3 regions of the Acetivibrio cellulolyticus CD2 genome follow, and region 2 is predicted to be linked to each of the others. Evidence: riboswitches for the same ligand, from Rfam matches in the RefSeq annotation. Region 2 holds a riboswitch; each other region holds the start of a gene.
The links. A riboswitch is a leader RNA that binds a small molecule or an ion and turns the genes downstream of it on or off. The one in region 2 is predicted to bind cobalamin.
Positions count from the first base shown of each region.

Region 1: another riboswitch for cobalamin. It lies ahead of ACECE_RS0225890 (ribonucleoside triphosphate reductase); the one in region 2 lies ahead of cbiQ (cobalt ECF transporter T component CbiQ).
Region 3: another riboswitch for cobalamin. It lies ahead of ACECE_RS0211045 (ABC transporter substrate-binding protein); the one in region 2 lies ahead of cbiQ (cobalt ECF transporter T component CbiQ).

Region 1 is NZ_JH556659.1:1,326,236-1,336,594, forward strand. It holds gene aroB (3-dehydroquinate synthase) at 1-600, shown strand, start outside; gene mtnA (S-methyl-5-thioribose-1-phosphate isomerase) at 880-1,911, opposite strand; gene ACECE_RS0225855 (S-methyl-5'-thioadenosine phosphorylase) at 1,930-2,712, opposite strand; gene ACECE_RS0225860 (TraR/DksA C4-type zinc finger protein) at 2,958-3,599, shown strand; gene ACECE_RS0225865 (hypothetical protein) at 3,608-3,811, shown strand; gene ACECE_RS0225870 (spore coat protein) at 3,880-4,131, opposite strand; gene ACECE_RS0225875 (hypothetical protein) at 4,145-4,330, opposite strand; gene ACECE_RS0225880 (vitamin B12 dependent-methionine synthase activation domain-containing protein) at 4,577-5,221, shown strand; gene ACECE_RS0225885 (homocysteine S-methyltransferase family protein) at 5,214-7,631, shown strand; cobalamin riboswitch at 7,904-8,092, shown strand; gene ACECE_RS0225890 (ribonucleoside triphosphate reductase) at 8,296-10,359, shown strand, end outside.
Region 2 is NZ_JH556658.1:372,814-383,172, reverse strand. It holds gene cbiD (cobalt-precorrin-5B (C(1))-methyltransferase CbiD) at 1-743, opposite strand, end outside; gene ACECE_RS0217500 (energy-coupling factor ABC transporter substrate-binding protein) at 774-1,094, opposite strand; gene ACECE_RS0217495 (energy-coupling factor ABC transporter permease) at 1,099-1,845, opposite strand; gene ACECE_RS0217490 (energy-coupling factor ABC transporter ATP-binding protein) at 1,868-2,722, opposite strand; gene cbiQ (cobalt ECF transporter T component CbiQ) at 2,736-3,638, opposite strand; cobalamin riboswitch at 3,752-3,972, opposite strand; cobalamin riboswitch at 4,142-4,323, opposite strand; gene folE (GTP cyclohydrolase I FolE) at 4,417-4,980, opposite strand; gene ACECE_RS0217475 (DUF512 domain-containing protein) at 5,120-6,424, opposite strand; gene ACECE_RS0217470 (methylenetetrahydrofolate reductase) at 6,795-7,766, opposite strand; gene metE (5-methyltetrahydropteroyltriglutamate--homocysteine S-methyltransferase) at 7,767-10,052, opposite strand; gene ACECE_RS0217460 (LysR family transcriptional regulator) at 10,161-10,359, opposite strand, start outside.
Region 3 is NZ_JH556653.1:2,048,502-2,058,860, forward strand. It holds gene rpmE (50S ribosomal protein L31) at 22-231, opposite strand; gene rho (transcription termination factor Rho) at 367-2,253, opposite strand; gene ACECE_RS0211010 (hypothetical protein) at 2,624-3,283, opposite strand; gene ACECE_RS32590 (hypothetical protein) at 3,604-3,924, opposite strand; gene ACECE_RS32595 (CPBP family intramembrane glutamic endopeptidase) at 3,974-4,402, shown strand; tRNA gene ACECE_RS0211020 (tRNA-Thr) at 4,423-4,498, opposite strand; tRNA gene ACECE_RS0211025 (tRNA-Val) at 4,712-4,787, opposite strand; gene ACECE_RS0211030 (Dph6-related ATP pyrophosphatase) at 4,962-5,621, opposite strand; gene ACECE_RS0211035 (ABC transporter ATP-binding protein) at 5,618-6,382, opposite strand; gene ACECE_RS0211040 (FecCD family ABC transporter permease) at 6,386-7,402, opposite strand; gene ACECE_RS0211045 (ABC transporter substrate-binding protein) at 7,407-8,366, opposite strand; cobalamin riboswitch at 8,480-8,659, opposite strand; gene ACECE_RS0211055 (polysaccharide deacetylase family protein) at 8,782-10,359, opposite strand, start outside.

The sequences.
Region 1 (10,359 bases), on a different contig from region 2:
AGGTTTGTATACATAAATGTAAATTCACTTAAAACTCTGCCAAAAAGAGAACTTCAATCGGGACTTGCAGAGGTAGTAAAGCATGGAATTATACAGGATCCGGATTTCTTTGAATATATAGATTATAATACGAATAAGATATTTAGCTTTGATGAAGGTGTGTTACAGTATCTTGCAAAGATAAACTGCTCAATAAAAGGAAATGTAGTTGAAAAGGATGAAAAGGAAAGCGGAATAAGAGCAAACTTAAACTTTGGACATACGATTGGACACGCTATAGAAACGGTTATGAATTTTGAATTGCTTCATGGTGAGTGTGTTGCTTTAGGTATGGTAGGAGCTTTTAAAATGGCGCAATATCTTGAAATCGTTGAAGAGGATTTAGTGGATAAGGTTAAGGATACGTTAAGAAAGATAGGTCTTCCTGTAAGACTTGATGATATAGATGCGGATAAGGTATATAATCAAATGTTCTTCGACAAGAAGGTAAAGGGAAATAAACTTACATTTATACTTCCGAGAAAAAGAATCGGAGAAGTAATCCAGTGTACTGTTGATGACGAGAAACTCATAAAAAAGGTGATTTCTGATCTGGCATAAATAAACTTTAGTTACATATTTTTGTTTTGATGTAAAGGTATATAATTTGGTTAATTTAGTACTGAAACAAAACTAAAATTCTTTTGAAAATTGGAAGTTTAAATTATTAAGCGGCTTTGGAAAGATGAATTTTCCAAAGCCGCTTATTTTAATGTTATGGAAATTATGATTGTTTTATATTACTTATGCCAAATAGTTATGTGTGCAAAATATAACTTTGGTCATAATTTTTCAGCTATTCTCTAATTAAAAATAAAAACAGTTGAAGTAATATTTCAATCAATCCTTATACTTAGGTATGTTTTCATTAAATGGAGGATAAATAATACCTTTATCTGTTATTATCGCAGAGATATATTTATTAGGTGTAACATCAAAAGCCGGATTTCTGACTTTGATTCCTTCTGGTGCTATTCTGACGCCTTTTATATGAGTTACTTCATCGCTGTTTCTTTCTTCTATTGGTATTTCATCTCCGCATTCTATTGAAAAGTCAATTGTAGAAATTGGAGCCGCGACATAGAAAGGAATATTATTTTCTTTCGCAAGAACTGCCACAGAATATGTTCCGATTTTGTTTGCCGTATCCCCATTTAACGCTATTCTGTCTGCACCAACTATTACGCAGTCAATTAAACCTTCTTTCATGAAATGGCCTGCCATGTTGTCACATATGAGTGTAACAGGTATATTGTCCTCCATAAGCTCCCATACAGTCAGCCTTGAGCCCTGGAGATATGGTCTTGTCTCATCAGCGAAGACATTTATGTTTTTGCCTGCTTCATGAGCAGAACGTATCACTCCGAGTGCAGTGCCGTGATCGCATGTAGCCAATGCTCCCGCATTGCAGTGTGTAAGTATGGTGAAATTCTCTTTTATCAATTCATTTCCGAATTTGCCTATTGCTCTATTCGAATCGATGTCTTCCTTTTCCATAAGGCATGCTTCAGCTTCAATAATTTTTATTATTTGGTCAATAGGCTTGTCCATATTGAAAACAGCCTTGTTATATACCCTGTCAACGGCCCAAAACAGGTTTACTGCTGTTGGACGAGTGCTTTTAATTAAATCACAAGCTTTTTTCAGTTCGGTAAAAAATTGTTCGGTTGAGCTGATATTTATTGAATTGGCTGCGACAACTATTCCATATGCAGCAGTAACACCAATAGCTGGAGCACCCCTTACTATCATGGTTTTAATTGCATCAGCTATCTCTTCATATGTTGAAAGCTCAACTATTTTATGTTCTGTAGGCAGCTTTGTCTGGTCGACAAGCTTTAACACTCCGTTACAAAATTCCAAAGTTTTCATACTTTTTCTCCTAACTCCTTATTTACAGCATTTGCAGTTGATGTTGGATGGATCAATTCTCTTAATCACTTCAAATAGAAGCTTTTTAATTCTTTCATTGTTGTCTGCAAATACCTTTAATACCTCTTCCTCGGTAACCGGAGCAATGTCGTCACGACCTTCCAGACCCGCATCATAATCAGTTATTAAAGATATGTTTGCATAACAGATACCCATTTCTCTAGCTAAATAACATTCGGGATACTGTGTCATGTTTATAACTTCCCAGCCCATCTTATTAAACCAACGGCTTTCGGCTACTGTAGAGAATCTAGGACCCTGTATTACTACTACTGTTCCTTTTTCATGTATTGTTATTCCGAGGTCTTTTCCGGCTTGAATGGCCAATTTTCTGAGTTCAGGGCAATATGGGTGAGCCGGACTTGGATGCTTTGTCTCAGGACCGTCAAAAAATGTATCCTTACGGCCAGACGTTCTGTCTACAAATTGATCGCACACAACAAAGTCTCCTGGCTTTATTTCAGCCTGAAGGCTTCCTGAAGCTGTAGGTGCTAAAATCTTTTTTACCCCCAGTTGTTTCATAGCATAAATATTTGCTCTGTATGGTATCATATGGGGTGGAAGATGATGTTTTTTGCCGTGGCGTGGCAAAAATGCTATTTTCTTTCCTTCAAAGGTTGCAATTGCAAATTTGTCACTGGGTTTTCCATAAGGTGTATCAATTTCAACTTCTTCTACGTTTTCCAAAAAAGAATAAAAGCCCGAACCGCCAAAAACTCCTATATCGACATTGTATTCCATGATAAACCTCCTATAAAAATTGATGTTTTGTATAAAGATAATGATGTGAAGATTATAACTTCCACTGTTGTTTTTTCTTTAGTATTATTTGATACCAAATAGTCACTTTGAAAAAGTGGAAATAATATTTTTCACTTTCCTTAATTATATTATAAATATTTTTAGTTTCAATTAATTTAAGCATTATTTTGAAATTTTATAACTTGATTGTGTATAAATAATTATGCTTAAGGAGGATACTAGAGATGGATAACATGCAAATGGAATTTTTTAAAAAAATGCTTATGACTCAAGGCAAGGACGTTGAAGGTACGATAAACTCAATGAAAGAACATGGAATTGGAGAGCAGGAGGGGGATGAACCTGACGAACTGTCAAGCTATGATAATCATCCCGCGGAACTTGGAACAGCTCTCTTTGAAGCAGAAATAAACAACGCGCTTAAAGTTCATGAGGAACATTTATTAAAGGATATACATGATGCTTTAGGAAGAATATATGATGGAACTTATGGAAAATGTGCTTTTTGCGGAAAGGAAATTGACAGGGAAAGACTTGAAGCGCTGCCCTATACAAGATTATGTATAGGGTGTGAGACGAGCAAGGCGGTAACCATGGAAAATTTGGACAGACAGAGGCCGGTAGAGGAATTGATATGGGATGCACCACTTGGAAGAAAGTACCTCAATAAAAGAGAAGATGATGAATTTGAAGGCCTTGATCAATTTTTTGATCTTGTTAAATATGGGTCTTCGGATACACCACAGGATATGGGCGGCTACCATGATTATGAAGAGTTTTATACCAATGAAATAGACAGGCAGGGAATTGTAGATGATATGGATAGAGTATCGAATGAAGCTTATAAAAGACAACTTCCCGATTAGAAAAGGAGGTGATTTTATTGGGTGAAAAGGATATATTCATTGAAATTAATAGACTTCTAGAGGATCAAGGTATGGATTTAAGGATAAATGACATGGACGAATTGACAGATTTTCTGGAAGAATATGAGGCGGATGAAAGCGAAGCCAGTGAAGTTTATGAAGAAATTCGCGAATTATATGATCAACTTCTTATGGGAGCAGGTATGTGGTAGGAAGTAAAAAGCAAAAGGCTGAAAAGTGATATTAAATACTTTTCAGCCTTTTTCCATTTCAATAAGTACTACATTGTTCCACTGAATTGGTTTTTAACCTGTGTTATATCATTTGGATTTGCTGGTTGTGCAGGTTGGTAAAAACCTTTTTGTTCCGCCAATTTAAATAAGTCATACTGGAATGTTTCGCAGTTATTTCTGATCTGCTGTATAGCTTGACGGAGCTGTGGATTTTGGGTTTGAGTAATTACGTTTGCATACCCTGTAACGCTGCTGTTAATCTGTGATAATAGGTCATTCACCATTTCTTTTTCTTGCATATTTAATTCCTCCTTAGCTTAAGAATGACAATAATTGTTGTTTAGTGTTTCTTGCATCTTGTGCGGATTTTTGAAACATCTGCTTTATCTGCGGATCTGTGGCTTGTTGAGCATAAGTGTCCAGTTTTTTAGCTGATGTTTCATGAGACCCTATAAGGTGTCTCAAATTTTGAAGTTCCTGTTGGTTTAATTGGTTCATAGATAATCTCCTCCTTATCAGATCGTAGTACTTTTCAAATTCTCAAGCACCATAGTTATTTTCTTTAAATCAACAAAAAATATACAGAAAATATTTAAACAGAAAATAATATTTTCGTCATTTGCTTCACAAAATTCGTCAGATAGGCTATTCCAAAAATCAGAAGTTATATTTTAAGTGGATTGATTTTTTGACATATTAATATATAATAGTTACTACATAGTAAAATACGGGAGATACATAATAATGAATGAAAGCAATAAAATCAAGTATTTTGAGTATATTCCGTCAAAACCAAATGAGAGTATGATTCTTACAAGGCTTGGTTATCAGAAGACCACTACAGTTTTTAGTGATGAATATAAAGAAAAGCTAAATGAGATTATAAAGTCAGGTATTTTACTCTGCAATACCAAGGGTGTTTTCGGAAGATATGAGATTATCGAAAAAAGCGAGAAATATGTGAAGCTGGAAAATGGCGTGGTTTTTGAAAGCGCTAGTCTGGCAAAACTTTTAAATAAAAGTATTGAGGTTGTTTTGATGGCCTCTACTGTTGGTAAGGAGATCACAGATAAAATACATTTTGAAGTTGAAAGCGGAGATGCTTCGCTTGGCGTTATCCTGGATTCTGTAGCATCACAGACTGCGGATGCGGCGCTTAACTGGATGGTTGACTTCATAAATAAATTGATAAGAAGAGAAGGAAAAAGCCTTACCAGGACAAGGTACAGCCCGGGATATGGAGATCTTCCGTTAATAAATCAAAAAAAGATTTTTGACACTTTAGGTCTGGAGAAGCTTGGACTTAATATTACTGAAAGATATATGCTGCTACCTGAAAAATCTGTAATTGCAATAGCTGGAATAGAAGGGATTGATTCTGATGAATAAGATACAATTTTTAGATTATTTAAAAGAGAATATAATGGTTCTTGATGGAGCTACGGGAACTGAACTTCAAAAGAGGGGAATGCCTAAAGGAACATGTCCTGAAAAATGGGCAATTGAAAACCCTGAGGTTATTGTAAACGTGCAAAGGGATTATATAAAAGCAGGATCTAATGCTGTATATACATGCACTTTTGGGGGCAATAGAATAAAACTTGCAGAGTTCGGGCTGGGTGACCAGACTGTAGAGATAAATACAAAGCTGGCAAGACTGGCCAGGGAAGCTGTTGGAGATAACGGTTTTGTTGTAGGAGACCTTGCTCCAACAGGACGTTTTGTCAGACCTTTTGGAGATATGCCTTTTGAGGAGTGTGTTGAAGCATACAAGGAACAGGTTAAAGGCCTTTTAGAAGGTGGAGTGGATTTCTTTGTCATTGAGACTATGATGGATATACAGGAGGCGAGAGCTGCGCTTCTGGCAGTTAAGGAAAGCTGCGATCTGCCCGTATGTGTAAGTATGACGTTTGATGAAAACGGACAGACGCTGACAGGTACGGACCCAATAACTGCATTAATAACTTTGCAAAGTCTTGGCGCTGATGCTGTAGGCTGCAATTGCTCAACCGGTCCTAAAGACATGATTAAGATCATTAAAGCAATGAAGCCCTATGCAAAGGTTCCATTGTTGGCAAAACCAAATGCCGGACTGCCAAAGCTGATTGATGGTAAAACTGTTTTTGATATGGGGCCGGAAGAATACGGGACATATGTAGAAGAGTTTCTTAATAGCGGAGTTAACCTTCTTGGTGGATGCTGTGGCACTTCGCCTTTGTATATTGAGCAGATACGTAAAAACATAAATGGTGCAAAGCCTATTGAAATTATAGCAGAAAAAATAAGTGCGGTTACATCTGCAAGAAGAACAGTTTTTACAGGATTTGGTGAGCCAACTGTTGTGGTAGGTGAAAGAATTAATCCTACCGGCAAGAAGAAGCTTCAGGAAGAGCTAAGGGATGGAAAAACCTCTGAGGTCAGGAGGTTTGCAGTAGAGCAGTTGGAAAAAGGTGCAAATGTACTTGATGTCAATGTTGGGATGCCAGCGATAGACGAGAGGGAGACAATGGTTAAAATAGTCGAGCTTCTTGTGCCTATGGTTGATGCCCCGCTGTGCCTTGATTCATCTTCGCCGGAAGTACTTGAAGCTGCTCTTAGAATATATCCCGGCAGGGCTTTGATCAATTCGATATCTGCTGAAAAAGCAAAATTGGAAAAGCTATTGCCTGTAGCTGCAAAGTATGGAGCTATGTTTATCCTTCTTCCGTTAAGTGATGAAGGAGTACCTGCAACTGCCGAGGAAAGATATGAGGTTATTAACAGGGTATATGATATAGCTTCGAAGTATGGATATGGAAAGAACGATATAGTAGTGGATGGTCTCGTTATGACGGTTTCTTCGGATCAGAAGGCTGCCATTGAGACTTTAAAGGTAATAGATTGGTGTACGAACACTTTCGGATGCGGTACTATTTTAGGCCTTTCAAATGTATCATTTGGCTTACCGGAAAGGAACTGGGTAAACAGTGCTTTTCTTGCTATGGCGATGGGAAGAGGACTAACAATGGCTATAATGAACCCTTCAAGTGATATTCTTATGAGTATCAAAATGGCGGGAGACGTTCTTACGGCAAAAGACAAAAACAGCTTAAGATATATTGAGTATTTCGGCAAAAGTTCTCAAACCAAACCTGCTGAAGCTGTAAAAAAGGCAGAACAAAGCTCAAATCAGAAGATTTACGAGGCTGTTGTAAGAGGAGACAGGGAAAATGTAAGAGCTTATATAGAAGCAGGACTAAAAGAAGGACTAGAACCTTCATATGTGGTAGATAGTTGCTTGATTCCGGCTATCACTCATGTTGGTGACCTCTATGACAAAAAGGAATATTTTTTACCACAGCTTATTCAAAGTGCTGAGACTATGAAGGAAGCTTTCGGATATATTGAGCCTATGCTTAAGAAAGACTGCAATGGAGAAAATGCTAAAGCCGGAATTGTTATTGCAACTGTTAAGGGTGATATACACGACATTGGTAAGAACATTGTAGGGTTGATGTTAAAGAACTATGGATTTGAAGTTTATGACCTTGGAAAGGACGTTACAGCTGAAGACATAATAAGTGCTGCAAAAGAGAAAAATGTACGTATAATCGGGTTATCAGCTCTGATGACTACAACAATGATGGAGATGAAAACAGTAATAGAACTGGCTAAAAAAGAAGGCTTAAGTACAAAGTTTATGGTGGGTGGAGCTGTTGTAACCGACAGCTTTGCGAAAGAAATAGGGGCGGACGGCTATTCGGAAGATGCTTATAGTGCTGTAAAGCTTGCCAATAAACTTTTGGAATGCAATAAATAATTCTGTTGAATTCTTGGTAAAGACATATTTTTTCTATATTGAACGCACAAAAAGTTTACATCAGAAATTGTGCGTTCAATATTTTACTCCTTGCTTTTTGATTTTGGAATAATTCTTGCTTTCTTCAATGAATAAAAATCTATGGGGCATTTAGCCCCTATCGATTTTAGGACATTTGTTTCGCAAATTCCTTGAATAAAAAATATAATTTTTCAAAAAATAATTTCAAACGTTGACACTATATATTGTGTGTGGTAAAATTAGCTATAACAAAATATAGTTAAAACATAGGTGACCAAAAACATTTGGTTGAAAAGGGAAGCAGGTGAGATTCCTGTGCGGTCCCGCCGCTGTAATGAGGAGTTGTTTCATTGATACCACTGGTTGAGCAACATTAACTGGGAAGGGATGAAACACCGATGATTCTAAGTCAGAAGACCTGCCTTTGTACCACGCCTTTAACTCTACGGATGATAGGGGGTGTATGGATTCGATTTTCAAATTGGCCTTAATCAAGGCTTTTCAAGTTTTCATATCTTATTATCTATTTTGGGGATAAAAGCGTATTTTTGTGAAACCAGTATCATTTAGTACACTTGATTTCATTGTGTTTAATATAAATTGTCCCAGCTACACCAGAAAAATAAAAATAGGAGATGTTCTAATGATTAAAACAATTATTAAAAGGAACGGAAGAGAAGAAAAATTTCAGCCGGAGAAAATTACATGGGCAATTTTCAAGGCTGCATCAGCATGTGGAGGAGACGATTTTACTAAAGCGGAAGGCATTTGCAGGCAGGTTATGGATTTGGCTGAGCTTACATATAAAGATACGACACCAACAGTAGAAGAAATACAGGATACTGTTGAGAAGGTTTTAATAGAAAACGGTCATGCTAAAACAGCGAAGGCTTTTATATTATACAGGGAAAAGAGAAAAAGTGCCAGGGATCTTAATGCTCTTGTAGGAGCAACAATAGATATGTTTTCGGACTATCTTGGAGACAGGGATTGGAATATAAAAGAGAATGCCAATACCCAGAAAAGTGTCAATGGCCTTAATAACTATGTAAGAGAGACCTTTACCAAAAAGTACTGGCTGCATGAGATATACCCTTCTGAAGTCCGGGAAGCACACGAAAATGGTGACTGCCATATTCATGATCTGGGCTTTTTCGGTCCGTATTGTGCCGGGTGGGACTTAAGACAGCTTTTACTTGATGGATTCGGCGGGGTTGAAGGAAAAGTAGAGAGCAAACCGGCCAAGCATCTAAGGTCGTTTTTAGGCCAAATCGTAAACTCGACTTTCACTACACAGGGTGAAACAGCCGGGGCTCAAGCATGGTCCAGCATTGATACGTATTGTGCGCCATTTATACGTTATGATAATATGACCTATGATCAGGTAAGACAGTGCCTTCAAGAATTTATATTTAATATAAATGTTCCTACAAGAGTAGGGTTTCAGTGTCCTTTTTCCAATTTGACCTTTGATATAACTGTGCCATCCACACTCAAAGATGAACCGGTTATAATTGGAGGAAGTTACATGGATGAAAGTTACAAGGATTTTCAGAAGGAAATGGACATTTTCAACAGGGCATTTTGTGATGTAATGTTAGAGGGAGATTCAAAGGGCAGAGTATTTACTTTCCCGATTCCTACTATTAATATCACAAAAAGTTTTGACTGGAACAATCCTGTAGTTGATGAATTTATGAAAATAACTTGCAAATACGGCATTCCTTACTTTGCAAATTATGTAAATTCGGATCTTTCTCCGGAAGATGCTGTTTCAATGTGCTGCCGTCTGAGACTTGATACGACTGAACTGAGGAAAAGGGGCGGAGGTTTGTTTGGAAGTAATCCGCTTACAGGTTCGGTAGGAGTCTTTACAATAAACCTTGCTAGAATCGGATACCTTTCAAAGTCAGAAAGTGAGTTTAAAGCAAGGCTATGGAAGATTGCAAATATAGGAAAGACATCTTTGGAGATTAAAAGAAAAATTATAGAACAGCAATCGGAAAAAGGCTTGTACCCTTATTCCACGCATTATTTAAGACATGTTAAGCAAAGAACAGATGAATTTTGGTACAACCATTTCAATACAATCGGTATTATTGGGATGAATGAAGCACTGTTGAATTTTATGAATAAGGATATAACTACAAAAGAAGGTCAGGCGTTTTCAATTGAAATAATGAATTACCTTAGAGAAGTACTTGTAGATTTCCAAAATGAGACCGGGCATTTTTACAATCTCGAAGCTACTCCGGCAGAAGGTACTTCTTACAGACTTGCTCAACTTGACAAAAAGAAGTATCCAAACATTATCACAGCCGGAAAAGATACGCCATACTATACAAATTCGACGCAGCTTCCGGTTGAATATACTGATGACATATTTGAAGCATTAGAACTCCAGGATGAACTCCAATCGCTCTATACAGGCGGAACAGTCCAGCATTTGTATCTTGGCGAAAGCATAGAGGATATTGAAGTTTGCAAAAAGCTTATTCAAAAGGTATTTGTAAATTATAAAATGCCATATATATCTATAACACCAACATTCAGTATATGCGCAGACCATGGTTATATAAAAGGTGAGCATTATACCTGCCCTGAATGTGGAGCAAATACGGAAGTATGGTCAAGGGTAACAGGATATTTAAGGCCTGTAGCTAACTTTAACATCGGAAAGAAAGAAGAATATACAGGTAGAAAGAAA
Region 2 (10,359 bases):
TTTATATCAATTCCCAAATGTTCTCTGGCAAAATCAAGTCCATAATTGCCCGGTGCAACAAACGACACCTTTTGCCCGTTTTGCTTCTTTATTCCCAATTCAAGTTTGATTGTTTCAATCAAGGAGCTTTCGCTCATGGGCTCTACAATACCCGTAGTTCCCAAAATTGAAATTCCGCCCATAATTCCAAGTCTTTCGTTAAAGGTTTTCTTTGCTATTTCCTGTCCTTGTGGTACAAATATTTCTACTTCAAAACCACCTTCATATCCATACAGTTGAGCAACTTCTAAAAGAGCCGTTGCTATCATTTTTTTAGGCCCGGGGTTGATGGCTGCTTCACCTACTTTGCATGGTAAGCCTGCCCCAGTTACTTTACCGACACCAACCCCTCCATCAATAATTATGTTGCTTTGGGTTTTTCTTACTTTTGCATATATTTTAATCCCATCAGTTATGTCAGGGTCATCTCCAGCATCCTTTATAACACAACAACTTGCGGCTTTGTCATTGATTACAATATCTCCAATTTCCAGGTCAAGCTCTCCCCCATTCGGAAGTAGCAATTTGACTTGTTTGACTTCACGCTTTTCCAGCAACATAATAGCACTAGCCTTTGCAGCCGCAGCAGCACAACTTCCGGTAGTATATCCCAACCGTAGTTTTTTCCCTGACTTAACCATATATTCTCTTTGTTTTTCGCTGTCAACACTTTTGTCTTTTATATCCTTTTGTGATATGCTCATACTCTCTCCCAACAAAGCAGCATAAAATCTTTATCTTGCTGTATTCTCATCTTCCTTCTTTTTTCTTTCTACAAATCTTCCCATCAAGAAAGCGATTATACCAACGCCAATTCCTGTTTGGACACAGAAGAAGAAGCTTTCCATTTCGCTCGGCAGCTCTCCTCCGATCCATGTTTCCATAAGAGGCGTAAACCAAGGCTTATATTCACCACCTGTAATCTGGTTGACCATATCGCTGCCTGCGGAGTCAGATCCGCCAAACTGTGCACCCTTTAAGGTGAATAACGGCACCAGTGCAATCAATATTACAATGACTAATAAAATAATAACTGTGCTTCTCTTATTTTTCATTTTCTCACGCCTCCTTTGCAAATCCAATATCTGTTAACTCTGACTTTGCGTACGTTTCAAGACCCATTATGATAAGAACAGTCAAAATGCCTTCAACGATAGCAAGAGGCAACTGTGTCGGTGCAAAAACCGTCAGGAATTTAACCACTGAAGCAGCGACGCCACCCTGAGCTGACGGATAGGCGAGTGCCAGCTGAACGCTGGTGACACAGTAGGTGAATAGATCACCGATAAACGCTGCGAGGAAAACCCCAACAAATTTGTTGACCTTCAGTGCTTTGCACAGCTTGTAGATACCGAGCGAAACAAGCGGACCCGCTATGCCCATGGAAAACGTATTGGCACCAAGGCTTGTGAGACCTCCATGTGCGAGTAGGATAGCCTGAAAGATCAGCACAATAAGCCCTAAGATACTGGTAGCACTTGCACCGAATAAGATTGCACCTAACCCCGTTCCTGTCATATGTGAACAGCTTCCCGTTACAGATGGAATCTTTAGAGACGAAATAACAAAAACAAATGCTCCGGCCATGGCAAGAATCGTAATTGATTTACGATGTTCTGTTAAGGTTTTCTTAATGGAAAACCAACCCGCTACCAAAAACGGGATAGATAAAACACCCCACATAATACAGAACTTTGGAGGTAAGTAGCCCTCCATGATGTGCATTGCACTACCGGTTGGTATGATCCCAAAAATAATTGCAATGGCAACAGAAATAGTAATCATAATCTTTTTATTATTTTTCATATAATCCTCCTTGTTTGTAATTTTAGCTCAAATCATCTGAAATCAAATAGTTATTGTCCAATACATCTTTTAATTCCTGCGTTTTTTTTGGATATGCCTGCGTGTCTGGTAGAATCTTTTTTCTCACAAGCATATCATAGACATCCAGCATGACTGGCTTTTTCAAATTTGCCTGTTTTAAAATCTCCGAATTACAAAATATCTCAAGCGGCGTTCCGTCGGCAATGATTTTCCCGCTACAGAAAACAAGAACGCGTTCAGCCCACCTATAAGTGAAATCCACATCATGGGTGGAAATCATTACGGTCTTATCCTCACCCCCCAACTTTTGCAAAACTTCCTCCAGCATCATGGCGTTCATGGGGTCCAGTGATGATGTCGGTTCGTCAAAAATCATCACCTCTGGTTCCATCGCCACAATATCGGCAATACTTACACGTTTCTTTTCCCCTCCGCTCAAATAGTGCGGCGGTCGATCCTCGAACCCCGAGAGGTTCATATAGGCCAGTGCTTTGTTTACCTGATTTATCACTACCTCCTTCGGAAGCTTTAAATTCATCGGACCGAAGCTCACTTCCGCCCGGACCGTTGAAGCAATAATCTGGTTGTCCGCATCTTGAAAGACTATTCCGACGTTTTTACGCAGCTCGTTCAAATTCTTTTTGCTGACGGGAATCCCCCTAAAAATGATGTTTCCGTGCGTTGGGGCATAGACACCGTTAATATTCAGGAAAAATGTAGATTTTCCTGAACCATTAGCCCCGATGACGGCAATTTTCTCACCTTCGTATATTTCAACGCTGACACCTTCCAGTGCGGCCTTTCCATTCCCATATACATAGTGGAGATTCTCCACTTTTAAAACTGTATTCTTCATAAAAGTCCTCCGTTTATCTTGTCAGGTACCACAGCAGAAGCAAATACATTATATATACCGTCGCCAAAATAATCAGCTTGATTTCCGCTTTTTTATCTTCCTCAAGGAACCTCAACTCTCCATCATAGCATCTGGCCTCCATCGCGTCATAATAAGCATCTGCCTTTTTCAACGATAAGACGAGCATATTGCTCGCGCCGTTGCCAAACGTATAACAAGAGGTTCTAAAATCACGATATCCCAAACGGGATTCTGCTGCGTTTTTCATCCTGGCGAATACATCCAGCAAAATAAAAATATACCGGTATATCATATTCATCAGATCAATAAAATCATTTGGCAAACGTGTTTTCCTCATTACAGAAATAATTTCAGAGGATGGGGTTGTCAAAATCATCAACTGCAGAGCACTAATTGCCGCAATGATCTTAAGCATCAGAAAAACACCGCCCTTAAGCATTGCCTTCGTGGTATATAGATAACCCAATCCGAAATACAAGCGGTATTCACCCACAGGCTGACCAGAAAAATCAACAACAATGGCCAGAATGCTGAGCAGAATAAATGCCAGTGGTACAGTCAGTATTGACAAATAATCATGGAACCCAAGTCCACCAACCTTAATGACCAGATAGGCCATTGAAAAAATCACAACAATTGAAACATAAACATTGTTCAGTAGTATGCACAAAATAATTGTCAATATTGATAGAATGACCTTTAATGTGGCATTCCATTGTCTGATTTTAGAGGAATAAGCGAAATAATCAATGGAAATCAACGCTCCGTGTTTATGTCTGATACCGTGCCGGTGTTCATGTGCACTGCCGACATGCCTGTGCCTGTCCCGATGCTTCACCTCATATATAATTACGGGCAGAAGTATCATAGTACATAAGACAATCCATTTTTCCACCTCTCGAATTCCCCCCTTCCTCAAGTCATTTGGATAAAATATAAAAACGGCCATAACAATTATATATTGTTACAGCCGTATTTCTGTAAAAATTCAGTCCCTCCACCGATCAGTGGGTAAGTCAAATTCAAGCAGGTCTTCTGACTTACACTTATAGGAATATTTCTCCTGCAGCATATGCTCTGCCTTCCCAGTTTCCCAGTGACCGACTTTCATCGACGAGCATACGCTTAAGTGCTTACAGCGGCGGTTCCGTTCGGGATTTGCACCCGATTCCCCTATCCTTTCTCCAAGGCCATACGCCTAGGAGAACACTTAAAATAGTATTTGATTTTTAGCAATATTCATGTTAACATTTTTACTCTTCATTCTGATTAATTCTTAACAAATAATTATGTTCTTATACAAATTAAAAAACCTCTCAACTTAAATAGTCAAGAGGTCATGTATATACAAATAATTCAGTGTAAGCATACACAGCACCCCCTATCGCTCGTAGAGTAATTGGTGTAACAAAACAGGCAGGTCTTCTGGCTCAAGCATCATCATTCTCCAAACCTTCCCAGTTTCCCAGTGGCATAAATGGAGAACTCCACTTTTACAGCGGCGTGACCGCGCGGGCTTTACCCGACTTTCCTTTTCACCTATTTAGAACTGTATAGGCACCTGTTTTATATATTTAGTTTTCAACCAACTTATATAATATACTAGAGGCTCAGTTTTATCAATATATTTTTAAGCTTTATCTTACATTAGAGAACTTTGATTCACAAAGATATTACTTTCCATTTATAAGTGCCATTAACTCTGATCTGGTTCTTGCATCAGTTTTTATATTTCCTCTTAGAGCTGATGTAATAGTTTTAGATCCTGGCTTCTTTATCCCCCTCATTGTCATACATAGATGTTCTGCTTCAACTACAACAGCAACTCCCAGTGGAGTAAGCGTATCCATAAGAATATCAGCAACTTCTCTTGTAATCCTTTCCTGAAGTTGCGGTTTTTTTGCAACAATATCTACAATTCTTGCAAGCTTGCTAATTCCTATGACCTTACCATTCCTAGGTATATAAGCCACATGGGCAACCCCTACAAAAGGTAAAAGATGATGTTCACAAACAGAATATAATGGTATATCTCTTATCATTACCATTTCTTCATGGTTATCCTCATGAAATATTTTTACCAGTTGTTTAGGGTCATTATAAAGCCCTGCAAAAATTTCTGTATACATATTTGCAACACGTTCCGGTGTTTCTACAAGTCCTTCTCTGTCCGGGTTTTCTCCAATAGCAATAAGAATTTCTGTAATAGCTTTTTTCACACGTTCTTTATCTATCATAATTTTTCACTCCATTTTTAGCAAATAAATATCGGTTTTAGATTTCAATGCAACTCCATCACCGACACCTTTATAATTTAATTTAATTTATTTTATTATTAAACGCATAGTATATTAGGAGTAATTCCCTGTCTCCTGATTAAATATGATCATTAATAAGCTCTATTAAATCTTCACCTGTACAATCACATATTAATATCTTTTTCCCAAAATGCTTTTCGAGGTCATCGGTAGTAACGTCATCCAGCATTATATTTTCTCCGGCTTTAAACATATTCCTTGGCATTATTATATAATCTAAAACACTATCAACTTGAATTTGTTTCATAATATCCTGTCCAGTCAGCAAACCAGCTACAGTAATTGTTTCACCAAAAAAATAATTTATAATTTTATGAACCCTGATCTTAACCTTGTCATTTCTTTCTTCAATGGCTTTTGCAGCCCACAGTATTTCATTATATGCTGAAACACCTGTAATCAAAGTAAACGAACCTTTACCTTCCAGTTTAAGAGATTTTAGACTTTTACTGATACTGTCTCTAAAAAATCTGATCATACCTATCCCGTCTTCTATCTGTTCAAATTCTCCATAGAATTGAGTATCCGGAATTTCAGTTCCTGACATCACATAAAATTCATCAGCCAGCCTAATGAATGGAGTTCCAATCTCCTTTATAGCTTTTTGCTGAAATTCGCTAACGTTATCAATTTCATCTTTAGCACTTTTAGCATTATATAAGGTTATTTCATTTAAATTTTTTCTATGTCTGGTAACCCCGACCGGCACTGCTGCGACATTTTCAACAGAAGGATACAGCTTATATAAGTCATTGACTGTTTTAATCAATTCTTCTCCATTATTGTAGCCGGGGCACAATACAATTTGACAGTTCATCATAATGCCTGCAGCCGCCAATTTTTGAAGTCTTGTATATACATCTCCCGCAAATCTGTTTTTTAGCATCTTTATTCTAAGGTCAGGATTGGTTGTATGCACTGAAATATTTATAGGACAGATTCTATACCTGATAATCCTGTCAATATCCTCGTCAGTCATATTCGTTAAGGTCACAAAATTCCCTTGAAGAAAAGATAATCTTGAATCATCATCCTTAAAATACAGGCTTTTACGCATTCCCTTCGGAAGCTGGTCAATAAAACAGAAAAGGCAATTATTACGACAACTCCGAGCCTCGTCCATAATCTCTTTTTCAAATTCTATTCCCAGATCCTCTTCATATTCTTTTTCAACTTCAAGAGTCCAAAGCTCACCATTTTTCTTTTCTATCTCAACTTCCAGATAGTCATCTGCCAAAAGAAACTTATAATCTATTATATCTCTGATTTCCGTACCGTTTATGCTAACTAATATATCTCCGGTTTCTATCTCCAATTCTTCGGCAATACTTCCACTTATAATCCTTGCTATTTTGTTACTCATTTTTTCATTCCTTCTACAACATATAATTATTCTATATTTTACTTTACCTAATAAGTATTGACAACAGTTTGGAGTACACATTATGCAGGAACCAAAATAGCCCAAATCCTCGTATCCAGACTCGCTATTTAAAAATAAAAGCCATAAATATAGCCGCTCCTTACGGCACCATTTCATGGCTTGTTCTTACAAATTAATCAAGGTTTGAAGCCTACTTAAGTTGTCTTTCCGTTGTTTAGGACTGCTGAAAACATGACTTCACCTATAATTTCACTTAAAGCCTTATTTGACCCAAACAGGCCTAGGTTGCATAGGCGAGCAGTCAAGCGTTAGCGAAACGAACAACCATGTGGAAAAATCCGAAGTAATTTCAGCCCTTCCTTAATAATGTGCCGATAATTTTTGTTACAATATCAATTCTTTTAAACGGAGTCATAATATAATAACCATCCACAAAAGGTTCAATCTCTTTTGCAAATTGAACAGATATCCTGACAGCAAGCTCACTGGCCTCTTCTTTGGAAATATCCCTGTAGCTTTCAATAATTTCCTCAGATATGCTTATTCCAGATATTTCATTATTCATAAAGCACGCATTCTTGTAACTTACAATAGGAATAATTCCTCCTAAAATTCTGCACTTTAATTCTTTTCTAGCCAAAATAAGATTATCAACAGCCTGTTTGGTCAAAACAGGCTGTGTCAAAAACATTGAAACTCCGCTTTCAATTTTCTTTTTTGCATAATCCAGTTGATGCTTAAAATTTCTTGCATTTACATTTAAAGCTGCACATATATTAAAGGGAGTAGAGAAGGTTGTTTCATTCAAATTAGTTATGTAGTTTGCTAACACTGCTGAATTGAAGCTGAACATTGCCTTTACTTCATCACGTTGTGCAGTCGGAATAGGATCGCCCGTTACCACTAGCACATTGTTCACTCCTTCAATATTTAATCCTAAAAGCAGTGCTTTTGTAGCGTTTATATTCCTATCACGGCAGGTCATATGAGGTATAACCGTAATATCAAACTCCCTTTTCAGCTTACAGGCAAGCAAGCTACTGTCAACTCTAGCACTTGCAACAGGGCAGTCTGCTATAGTTATCGTATCCACTCCGTGTTCTTTCAGCTTTATGGCACTTTTCACAAAAAAGTCAATATCCGTATCCATCGGCGGGTCTAATTCCACTGCAATTATTTTTTTACCCATGCTGATCTTTTTTAATAGCGGATTTTCAGCAACAGATTCTTTTATTTGAGCTTCAACAGTCTTCTCATGATAAACAATATCCTCATGCGGCAAATCTTCTTGAATCTTTCCTTTCGTTATATCTATGTACACTTACTTATTCCCCAATTTTTCTCTTACGGCTTTTGCAGCAGACACAAGATTTTTCAGGCTTGCTATAGTTTCATCAACACCCCTAGTTTTCAAACCACAATCAGGATTTACCCATAGTTTATCAGACTTTAATTTTTCAAGCATGGCATTTATGGCACTAATTATTTCTTCAACCTCCGGAACTCTTGGAGAGTGTATATCATAAACACCAGGTCCCACTGCTGTAATAAAATTATTCTTATTTAACGCATCAATAATTGTAAGGTTCGAGCGGGACGCCTCAAAAGAAATAACATCAGCATCCATGGCATCAATGTCTTTAACAATTTCTACAAATTCACTATAGCACATATGTGTATGGATTTGTGTGGTTGCTTTAACACCACTATGGACAAGACGGAATGCCGGAATTGCCCAGTCTAAATACTCACTGTGCCAGTCTGCTCTCCTTATCGGAAGCTTCTCCTTCAGTGCAGCCTCATCAATTTGAATTATGTTAATGCCATTTGACTCAAGGTCAGAAACCTCTTCTTTTATTGCCAGTGCAATTTGAAAGGCCATTTCTTTTAACGAAATATCCTCACGCGGGAAGGACCAGTTCAGAATGGTTACAGGACCTGTGAGCATCCCCTTGACAGGCTTTTTTGTCAAGCTTTGTGCAAACTTTAAGTATTCAACTGTTATCGGCTCACTCCTTGAAACATCTCCCCAAATTATCGGAGGCTTTACACATCGAGTGCCATATGACTGAACCCAGGCATTACGGGTAAATAAATAGCCATTTAAATGCTCTCCAAAATATTCTACCATGTCATTGCGTTCAAATTCGCCATGTACCAAAACATCAATACCGATTTCCTCTTGAAGGGCTATGCATTCTTCTATTTTTCTCTTTACATTCTCTTCATACTGAGCTTGTGTAATCTCACCTTTTTTTAGCTTTGCTCTATTGGCTTTTACCTCTGCGGTCTGAGGAAATGAGCCTATTGTAGTAGTTGGCAGCAATGGCAGTTTAAAGAAGTCCTTGTGAAGCTTTGCTCTTTCATTGAAAACAGGCTGCCTTGTGAAATCCTTTTCGGTCAAGGCGGTCATTTTTCCCTTGACTTCTTCATTCGTGCTGTTTGCTTTACTTGTAAATAGGGCAAGATTATTGCAGTAATTTTCATTTGAAAGATAGTTTTCGTCTCCGAACAATGCTTTTAATTCTGTGAGTTCTGTCAGCTTTTCCTCTGCAAATGCAAAACGTGCCTTATAGCTTTCCGATAATTCCTTTTCGTTTTTTAATGTATATGGTACATGCAATAAAGAGCAGGAAGTATTAATCACTATATTTTTCTTTTCTACATATTGTGAAAGGTCATTTAACGTCTTCAGGGATTTTAAGTAGCTATTTTTCCATATGTTTTTGCCATTTACAATACCTGCAAATAAAACTGTATCCTTTGAAAATCCATTATCCCTGACCAAATCGAGAGAATTGCTGCCTTCTACAAAATCCAGTCCGATACCATCAAATGGCAAAGAGATGATTTCACGGTAACAATCCCTGACATCCCCGAAGTATGTTTGAATTAACACCTTAAGGTCATGCTTATGCTTTAATAATTCAGTATAGATAGCTGTAAATGTCTCTACATCTGCTACATTTAAATCAGTGACTAAAATTGGCTCATCGATTTGAATCCATTCTGCACCTAATTCATTCAGCCTTGTGATAATTTCACAGTAAGCCGTAACTGTATCTGCTACAAAATCCTTAAGCTTTTTCTTTCCTTTGTAATCTGCCAATTTAAGAAAGGTAAAGGGCCCAATAATTACAGGCTTTGTTTTAATACCAGCATCAAGGGCCTCACTGTAATATGCAAAAATGTCCTCCCCATTGAGCTTGATTTGAGTATCATCATCAATTGCAGGAACAATATAGTGATAATTTGTGTTAAACCACTTTTTCATTGGAAGTGCCTTTACGTCGCCCTTTTCTCCTTGATACCCTCTGGCCATTGCAAAATATGTATTCAGGCTGTCAAGCTCCAGTGCTTTGTAGCTTTCTGGAATTGCATTTAATGAAGCCGCCATATCCAGCATTCCATCATAAAAAGAAAAGTCATTGGAGGGGATAAAATCAAGTCCACTGTCAGCTAATGCAGCCCATTGCTCACGCCTTATTTTCCAAGCATCTTCCTTAAGCTTTTCTAAGAACACAGCTCCTTTAAAATAACCCTCTATACTAAATTTCAGCTCACGCTGTTTGCCTATTCGCGGATAACCAATAATTGAACTTCTCATTTCATCATATCCTTTCATAATTATTAAAAACAATTATATCAAAGGATATATCCTATAGAGTAACTCCAAAATACTATAGCCCATTATAGGAAAAATCTATAGCAAACGTCAGTAAATACCTTGAATCGCTTTGTAAAGTGCCTCAATGTATTTTGTGGCAAGCTGGCTTAATGCCACGTTACTGTGTGAAATCCAGCCTATTGTAATACGATCGTCAATATCTAAAGGTACAGCAATGATATCCGTTCCGTTCAAGTCTGAGCTTATAACTCCAGTTGAAATAGTATAGCCGTTTAATCCGATCAGC
Region 3 (10,359 bases), on a different contig from region 2:
TTTATAAAATTTTCATAAACATTATTCTTTATCAACGATACCAAATCTCTTTTTGAACTTATCAACACGTCCACCAGCATCTATAAGTTTTTGCTTACCTGTAAAGAAAGGGTGGCAATTTGCACAGATTTCAACGTGCACGTCTTTTTTGGTTGAACCAGTATTGTAAGTCGCACCGCAAGCACACTTTATAACAGTTTGTTGATAATTTGGATGTATACCTTCTCTCACTCTATTCACCTTCTTTCGAATAAATATCTGTAAGTAAAGCCCTAAACGCGAGGGCATTTTAGTCTAAATTGTCTTACATAAAACATCTTCCGACGCAAAAAATATTTTAACACAAATATACAGTATAAGCAAGAACTATTTTTTATCGAATTCAACATTGATGCTTCCAACAAATTCTATATTTGTCTTGGTTTGTATTAATCTGTTAATAATCATTTCAGTAACTTGAGCTGTTCCCATATTACTCATTGCTTTTCTCACAGCCCATACACTTTCAAGCTCTTTTTGGTCAAGCAACAGTTCTTCTCTACGTGTTCCGGATTTATTAATATCTATCGCAGGGAATATCCTCATTTCTGACAACCTTCTGTCTAAGTGAAGCTCCATGTTACCAGTTCCCTTAAATTCTTCAAATATTACATCATCCATCCTGCTGCCTGTTTCGATAAGAGCTGTAGCCATAATTGTGAGACTTCCACCATGCTCGATATTTCTTGCAGCTCCAAAAAATCTTTTTGGCTTGTGGAGTGCACCGGGATCAAGACCTCCTGACAAAGTTCTTCCTGTCGGTGGTATTGTAAGGTTATATGCTCTTGCAAGTCTTGTTATACTATCAAGAAGTATTACAACATCCTTCTTTTGCTCAACAAGCCTCTGCGCTCTTTCAAGTACCATCTCAGCAACTTTTATGTGATGCTCCGGAACCTCATCAAAAGTGGAGTATATTACCTCACCTTTTATGGAACGCTGCATATCTGTTACTTCCTCAGGACGCTCATCTATAAGCAAAACTATAAGCTCTATATCAGGGTAATTTGCAGTTATAGAATTTGCTATTTTCTTTAAGAGAATTGTTTTACCGGCTTTTGGAGGTGAAACAATCATTCCACGTTGTCCCTTACCTATAGGTGCTATCAAGTCAATTAATCTGGTTGACAACTCCCTGGGCGCTGTTTCAAGGGTAATCCTCTGATCAGGGTATATAGGTGTTAAATACTCAAACGCAACTCTCTTTGTCGCAACCTCAGGTGGATCTCCATTAACTGTTTGGACATATAGCAACGCCTGGAACTTTTCACCTTCCTTGGGTATACGCCCTTTTCCCTTTATTTTATCTCCTGTTTTGAGATTAAAACGTCTGATTTGTGATGGTGATACATAAACATCTTTAGGACCTGAAAGATAATTATCGCTTCTTAAGAAACCATAGCCATCAGGTAATACTTCTAAAACACCTTCTACAGGATCATCGCTTTCAATTTTCTCAAACCCGTTTGCTTGCGGAGCATTTTCATTTTCTTTTCTCTGTTCCTGATATTTGAATGGTGGTTTAGGTCTGGCGTTTTCATTTTCCTGCGGCATTTCTTTAACTGGTTTTGCCTCAAACTCAACTTTCTGTGGTACTTCTACCTTTTCTTCCTTCTTGGCATTATCGTTAATAATAGTTTCTACTTTTTTTGGTGCTTCTGATTTGACAACATTATCTTGTTTAATTACATCATCTTTCTTAATTATGATGTCTTGCTTTTCTTGCTTTTCTTGCTTTTCTTGCTTTTCTTGCTTTTCTTGTTTTTCTTGTTTTTCTTCCTTTATAACATTATCCTTTTTTGCCTCTGTATCTAGCTTTATATTTTCTTCTTTAATATCAAGCTCAACTTCAGGCTCAATCTTTTCTTCAGAAAATTTGTTAGCCTTTGGCCTTCCGCGTTTTGACTTTCTCAGAACTACAGGAGAATCATCTGTGTCTGCAACATTTTCATCTTGCTTGACTTCAATTTGTTTTTCTATGCCTTTTGAATTTTCAACGTCCTCACCTGCAAAATCCACATTATTAGCTTCAGAGGCATTTACAGAATCCTGATCACTTACAGGCATAGCTCCAATTATTTCCCCGTTGCCAGATTTATATATTATTTCGATAAGTTCATTTTTTTTGTATTTGGATAAATTTTTTAGTCCCATCATCTTTGCTATATAGCGCAAATCCTCAAGCGTTTTATCCATAAGATTAATACCTTCCATGTTGCACCACCTTAAAATATAGATTATATATAATTCCACTATTTGGGAGTTCATTCGTTTAGATAACAATCAGTAAAACCTTTATTACAGGAAAGGTTAATACTTCGAGAAGATTCGTAGATTAACTCATAAACAATAGTTATTATATCAATACCCCTAATACTTGTCAATCATAATTTTTACAGTTAAGTAATTTTTATGAACTTCAAAATGTGCAATGTATTGATTATATTGGAGTTTTTAAAAATAAATATTTCATTATTGATGTGAGTTCCAGAATTAACCCTTTTCAACTGTTTAAGGCTCCCCAAAATCGTTATTTTAAAGCTATTATATATTATAATTTAGATTTCACAGAATTATTAAAATATCACTTTTTTCTAATAAGAGACTCAAAAGGCAAATTTCCCAAACCAAGACCCTCATCCAATAATAATATCTGTTTTACTTTTAAGTTTTCCCTTAAATGTTCATTGGTAGAGGCATATAATATTTTGCTGGCAGGGCACTTTTTGCACCTTAAATAAATTTTATCAGATAGCAATAATAATTCAATATCATCATTACCACATTCGCAAAATAAATTACCTTTTTCCGCAATATCATGTATTAAATTGAGCGAATCAAACATAACTTGAGTATTTGTAAAGTAGCTGTCATATCCCAACATATTTATTAATTCGTCAAATTCTTTTTCCAGATTGTCAATTCTTTTTCTAACATCCTTGTCGCTCCCAATAAAGCACTGCTGTATACCTGTCTTTGGGCAATAGAATATACTTACGTCCGGTTTTATGAAGTCTTTTCTCTCTAAAATGTAAACATGGCTCGTCCCACACCCAATACATGGTATAGCAATTTTATAGCTATCGGTGTTTTCTTTGCTTATAACCAGCATTGACCCATTGCAGCGGCAATTAAAAGCTGCTTCTCTTCCAAATGATAATTCAAAAAGTGTAATATTAACGAACTCAAATGTACCACAGGATGAGCATTTATAAGCAATGGTTGTACTGGCATCAATTATCATTATTCCCACCTCTATATAATATAATTCGTGCAGGGAATAAAAAAATCCTCCTTTTCCTCACTGATTTTGTAAAATTAAAAATCCTAATTTTAAAATAAAGGGGTTACTACAGTTTCTCTTACACGAGCTTTTTTAAAACAAAAGACAATTCTAAGTATAGCCACATTAGATTATGGTAAAACATATATGTAATATTTTACTGGAACTAAATTATATAATTTTATATAATTAATAAAAAACTACCTAAAAGTTGAAAGGATGTTATTTGTCATGCATAAATATCTCAAATCATCTGCTCTGGTTTTGTTATACTTATCAATCTATTTTGGAGTCCAGATCCTTGTAACTATTATATTTACAGTAATAAAAACAATTGAATTCTTCGCAAACCATTCAGCAGATCTGTCTATTACAAATGATGCTTTAATGGCTGTACAGCAAGATGTACTTGGCAATACAACTTTAATTGTGATAATTTCCATATTCGTTTCACTACCATTATATACCTTAGCTTCCAAAATTACAAAGGAAAGTTTTATAAAGATTTGCAGTTTTAATAGAATACGTGCCACTGATTCGGCATTAAGCTTAATTACAGGGCTGTCTTTAGCTGTATTTATCATGTTAGTTCTATCATACATAGACTCAATCTATCCTTTAGATAAAATACCTGGCAGCTATGATAATCTAATGGAAAATATAATGGGCGGAAACTTCTATGTTACCTTTTTAGCCGTTGGTATACTGGCTCCTATTATGGAAGAAATAATATTCAGAGGTTTTATTTTGAATGAGCTCAGAAAAATTATGCCTGCTGCAGCAGCAATAATTGTGCAGGCAGTTTTGTTTGGAGTAATACATTTTAATATTGTGCAAAGCTCCTATGCCTTTGTGACGGGAGTAGTTCTGGGTATTGTTTTCGTAGCTACCAAATCCCTGTTTGCTCCAATAATAATACATTTATCATTTAATACCCTTAACGTAATATTGAGTGAAATAACTATAAACCAACAATTAGAACAATACAGCCTGATTATACTAGTCGCTAGCTTTCTGATCTCTTTATCGTCAATATATATTCTATGGGTGAAACAAAAAAACATAAATGGCATTGAGTAATCTCTCAATGCCATTTATGTTGGAGCTGGTGGACGGAATCGAACCCCCGACCTATTGATTACAAGTCAATTGCTCTACCTGCTGAGCTACACCAGCATTTTTACTATATATCGTTCAGGTTCTGTTTGTTTCGCCCTGACACTTTGATAGTATAACAGCAGAATTTATTCATGTCAACACTTTTTGTTAAGAAAATTTGCCCAGCTTTTTACCAGGTATTCTCTTAGGTATTAATGGCTTATACAGTCATATTCCGGAATAAAATAAAACAGCTCTTACTTATCGCAAGAGCTGTTTTATTTAAATTTATGGTGGGCACTATAGGGCTCGAACCTATGACCCCCTGCTTGTAAGGCAGGTGCTCCCCCAGCTGAGCTAAGCGCCCATAAATTTATCACCTAACAGGCAAGTCCTATTATAGCACTAATTACTTAAACAAGTCAATTATATTTTTTTGGAAATTCAAAATTATTAAAATTAAAGTTCCCGGGGCGTTTAGCCCCATTCAACTTTAGAACCCTTTGCTTTAAAGTAATTAAATAAAAATTCTGCTGGAAATTTAAATATTGATGTCTAATAATGTATAGTTTTCAAAAATCATCGCATCATTTATTTTATAATTTACAGGCTCTTTGAACAAAGGGCCATCATATACAAATGTATGGTATTCTCCGTTTTCACCACACATATCTGCACCTGATTCTTTTATTTTATTAACTGTCTCCCTTGTCAACAAACTACCTATAAACTCTGGGGATAGTTTTTTGTTATCAACTACTTTTATTATAGCTTTAAAACCGCTATCAATAAACTCGTATACAAGACTTTCCCTGCTCTCATTCCAAAGCGGAAAATAAGCTTCTATCCCAGCAGCATCACACCTGTCTGTGCACCATGTACGATGTACCTCAAGGTCTATATCACCAAATACACAAACTTCAGCACCGCATTCTTTTGCTTTTTTTAGCGCATTTTCGAAATTAGCGGCATATTCATCCCCTGAAGTCCTAACAAGATTTATTGGAATCCCAATAGAATCCCGAATTTTCATAAGCAATTCATCTGGTACCCCGTGAAACCACGAAACTTTGGCATCTATATTATAAGTCGTAATTAACTCTAAGGGTACCATTCCCTGTTTTATAGCCCTCCATATAGCAAGCATGCTATCTTTTCCGCCACTAAATGACGCAACAAATTTACTTGTATTTTTGCTCATCTGGTCCCCCACATTTTTAATGATTCTTGCATATAACTTTTTATATCCATATGATAAATTTCTTCTAACAATCTCCCATCTGTAAACATATGCGCATCTCCATATAGTGCACCCTTCCCGTCAGCGAGCAGCAATATCTTATCTGCAAAATGCATTGCAAGGTTTATATCATGAAGTACGCCAATTACCGAATGACCGTCCTTTTTTGCCCACTGCTTCAAATATTCTACAAGCTCAATCTGAAACTTCAAATCAAGATGATTTGTCGGTTCGTCCAGTAAAATCAAGCTAGGTTCCTGAGCTAAAGCTTTTGCAAGGAATACTCTCTGAAGTTGTCCACCTGATAGAGTATCTATTTGCCTGTCTTTTAAGTCTATAACTCCGACTTTTTCAAGACAATCAAGTACAAAATCACTGTCAGTTTTTGTTGGCCCTCCAAATATTCCCCCTTTCATATGGAGATACCTCCCCAGCATAACAGTCTCAAATACTGTATATGAGAAATATATTGCCTCGTTCTGCCTTAAAATAGCTATCTTTGAAGCAATTTGTGATCTTTTCATTTTGTTTAGAGGAATACCGGACAGAAAAATTTTGCCTTCACTTTTAATGAGACCTGCAATAGCCTTAAGAAGTGTAGTTTTGCCACAGCCATTAGGGCCAATTATGCAAATTTTTTCACCTTCTCTCACGTCGAAAGATACTCCCTTTAGAACTTCAGTTTCCTCATATCCACATCTGACATTTTCAAGCTTTAACACATTTTATCTCCTCTTTCTCCCCGAAAAATATATGTATGCAAAAAATGGTGCACCAATTAGCGCTGTTACCGCACCAACCGGGAGCTCCGATGGAGAAATTATTGTTCTCGCTATAAGGTCGGCACATACCATAAATGTACCTCCAAATAGTGCCGAAAGCGGAATAACAACCCGATGACTCGAACCGAATAATTTCCTGACAATATGGGGAGCTACAAGATCTATAAATCCGATTATGCCTGTAAAAGAAACTGCACAGCCAGTCAATGCCGACACCAACACGAGCAGAATCCATTTCACTTTAGTAGTTTCAACCCCTGCAGCTTTTGCATGCTCTTCACCGAAAGTCAAAATATCCAATTCCCTTACAAAAAACATTGTCACAATTATCAGCACTATGGCAACCGGCAAAAATAAAATCACATATCTCCAATCTTTCTGTGAGAAACTGCCAAATTGCCACATTATAAGTCTCTGGGCATCTTCCCTGTTCAGCGAAGATATTATTGTAAGCATTGCATTTACAAATAGTGTAAACACCATTCCTGTAAGAATAATAGTATTCGTTTCCATATTTCTATCCACACCAGCAGCAAATCCCATAGCACCTAAAACGGTCAGCAAGCCGCAAATCAGCCCAACTGTCGGAAGAGTGAAAAGCCCAAGCATAGGAATCGTAATGCCTGTTATCATGACAATACCTGCACCAAGGGCAGCACCTGATGAAACACCCAGCGTGTATGATGAAGCAAGTGGATTTTTTAGTGTTGATTGCATTATAGCACCACTGACCGCCAAAGCTGCACCTACCCCAAATGCCATCAGCACTCTTGGAATACGTATATCCCAAATAATAGATGCTGTGATTTTATCGATATTAACAGCCCCACTTGCACCTAACACCTTATTTGTAATTACCGCAAGAATTTCATAAAATGGAATCATAGCGCTGCCTATGGCAACACCCAATATGCAAATAATAATACTTACTACTAATGCTAAAATTATCTTTAATTTCATATTCTTAATATTTGTCGGGATATATTGCCTTTGCAATTTCCTTCATAGCCTTTACGATATTTTGATTTGGCAGCGAACTTGCAGAATTGTCAATGTAATAAACATCTCCGTTCTTCAATGCCTTCATGTTTTCCCATCCTTTTCTTGCCTTAATTTCTTTAACTGGTTCCTTCATATAATTTACATTCGTCAGAATAATATCCGGGTTTTTAGAAACAACAGCTTCGTTGCTCACACTTATCCAGCTTTTCTGATCTGCAAATACATTTTTTGCTCCAACAAGTTCTATAATCTCATTTAAGAAAACTTCCGAACCAAAGCTGTACATATTTGGATCGGCTGCTATTTCAAAATAAACAGTCTTTTTATTATCAATGCTCTTACCCACTTGTGCTATGTTAGCTATTTCCATTTCCATGTTTTCAATTATTTCCTTACCTTTTGCAGAAGTTCCAGTCGCATCTGCGATGAACTTTATATCCGATTTGATTGCCTCAATTGAATTGCTCGTAGGAATTACTACAACACACAAACCTGCATCCTTTAATGCCTTGAACGGTTCTTTTGTACTATCAACCTCACTCATTCCGGAAGTCAAAACCATATCTGGTTTTAAGCTCATCATTTTTTCCAGATCCGGTGCCATCATATCAAATTCAGAAATTCCCTCTTTCAACCCACTGATACCTTTTGCATTTTTATCTATAGCGATTATTTTATCACCTAGTCCAAGTTCTACAATTGTTTCAGTGATGGCCGGTGCCATCGAAATAATTCTATTTACATTCTTCGGAACTACTATATCGTTTCCTGCCGGATCCTTTGTCGGCAAAGTACCGGAAGCGTTGGCAACATTACTTTCCGGCTCAGTTACATTTCTATCTGGAGTATTTGGGTTTTTGCTGCATGATATAAAGCTAAATGCCAAAACAGCAGCTGTTAATAACAATAATATTTTTTTCATTTTTCATTTTTCCTTTCAACACAAAAATTAAACCTCCTGACCAAAGATCAAGAGGTTATGGATATACTAATTTAAATAGCAACACGCCAGCACCCCCTATCGCTCGTAGAGAAATTTGTGCAATGAAATAGGCAGGTCTTCTGACTTAGGTTCAACGATACTGAAGCCTTCCCAGTTTCCCAGTGGCATCTTTTCCAGCATCTCCCCTTTACAGCGGCGGGACCGTACAGGACTTTCACCTGTTTCCCTTTTAATTCGGCTATCAAACCGAAACCAATTATCATCATATTCAACTTTCATAAGCATAACATTTTATAAACAATAATTCAATCCAAAAAATACAGATTATTTCAAAATGCAAGAGCTAGTTCCGATATTCAAAAATAAAGTAAATCATCTAAATTTATTAAAAAAATTATTTATCACTCTCTTTAGCAATCATTTCAACCAGCTTTTCACCGGAAATGTCTTCAGAGACATCTATGCGATTTAAACCATAAAGAGTATAAGGATTGCCCTTTTGAATTTTGCTTACTTTATTGCCAATAACCACAGTGGCTCTATAGCCTAAATCTTTATAAATCTGCTCTGATAAAATGTTGGACAAGCCATATGGATAAGTAAAAACTGTTGGACTTATTTTTAAATTTTCTTCCATACTTTTTACTTCCATTTCATTATCCTTCACAAGAACATTGCAGTAATCTTTAGTAGTTTCATTAGATATTATATCACTACCTCTTCGAGGATACTTATCGGTACTCTCATGCAAATTATAGCTGTGGCTTTGAATATCTATCACACCGGATTGTAACATTTCAAGGGCTTCCTGGTAATTAAAATGTGGTAAAATAGGTTCATTGGAATTTATTCTCTTGTCTCTCCCAACTGACCAACCAATAATGCTTATTGTTGCTTTCATATTTAGTTCCTTAAGAATAGGAAAAGCATAGTCATAGTTACTTTTATAACCATCATCAAAAGTTATTGCAATAGGCTTTTCCGGTAATTTTGCAACTCCATCAACGTATGATATCAAATCTTTGACAAATATAGCTGTATATCCTGCTCTTTTTATTTCCTCCATGTCATTTCTAAATTTTGAAATAGAAACAGTTGCTGAGTTTTTAGACTCATTATCCTTTACAATGTGATGATACATAAGAATAGGAACCTTAACCGTTTCAGTATTTTTTTCAGATAATAAACAGCTTGTAAAGCCATTATTGGGTGTTAGGATTTTGTTGCACAATTCATTAGCATTGTCCTTTGTCATATAAACTCCAAAGTTTTCAGGATAATAAATATCTTTATCATTAAAGATTTTACCCAGCATCATCTGACCTGCTAGATTTCTGAAGTGAACAGAATCATAGAAATAGCGGGGATCCTTACTAATTTCATTATAGCCAGAGAAATTCCAAAAATCAGTTATTCTACTCAGTCTAATCCAGTAATCCTTTACTTTTTCGAGGTTAAATGCATGAAGCTCTGAATCATAGTTAGGAGAGCTTATCACTTTTAAATTAATATCTTTTGCTTTACAATAGTCACTAATCCTTTGAATTGATTCCAAGCATTTATCTGCCTTACTGGTCTGAAATTTATCATAATTTCTGAAAGAGTTGCTTCCAATTTGACTTATATAGTCATTAATATTTGGGATATTTTCAGTATCCCTTTTCGTCTTGTTATAAACACCTGTCTGAGGCAAAAAAACATCATATTTATTGGGCTTATCCATTAAATCTCTTGATATATAAGCTTGTATTTTTTCAAAACTATAGCTAGGATTTAGAGTTAAGTACTTTAAATAAAAATTCATCAATGGCTTTCCCGAAACTTCTGCATGCAATTCCTCTTTTTCATCAGTAGTTTCATTATTGTACTTTTCCAATTCACTTATTCCTAAATTTAGAACTATATTTTTTACCTCATAATGATCTATTAAGTATTTTAATGTTTTTTCAACATGTGCAAGATCTGCACCATA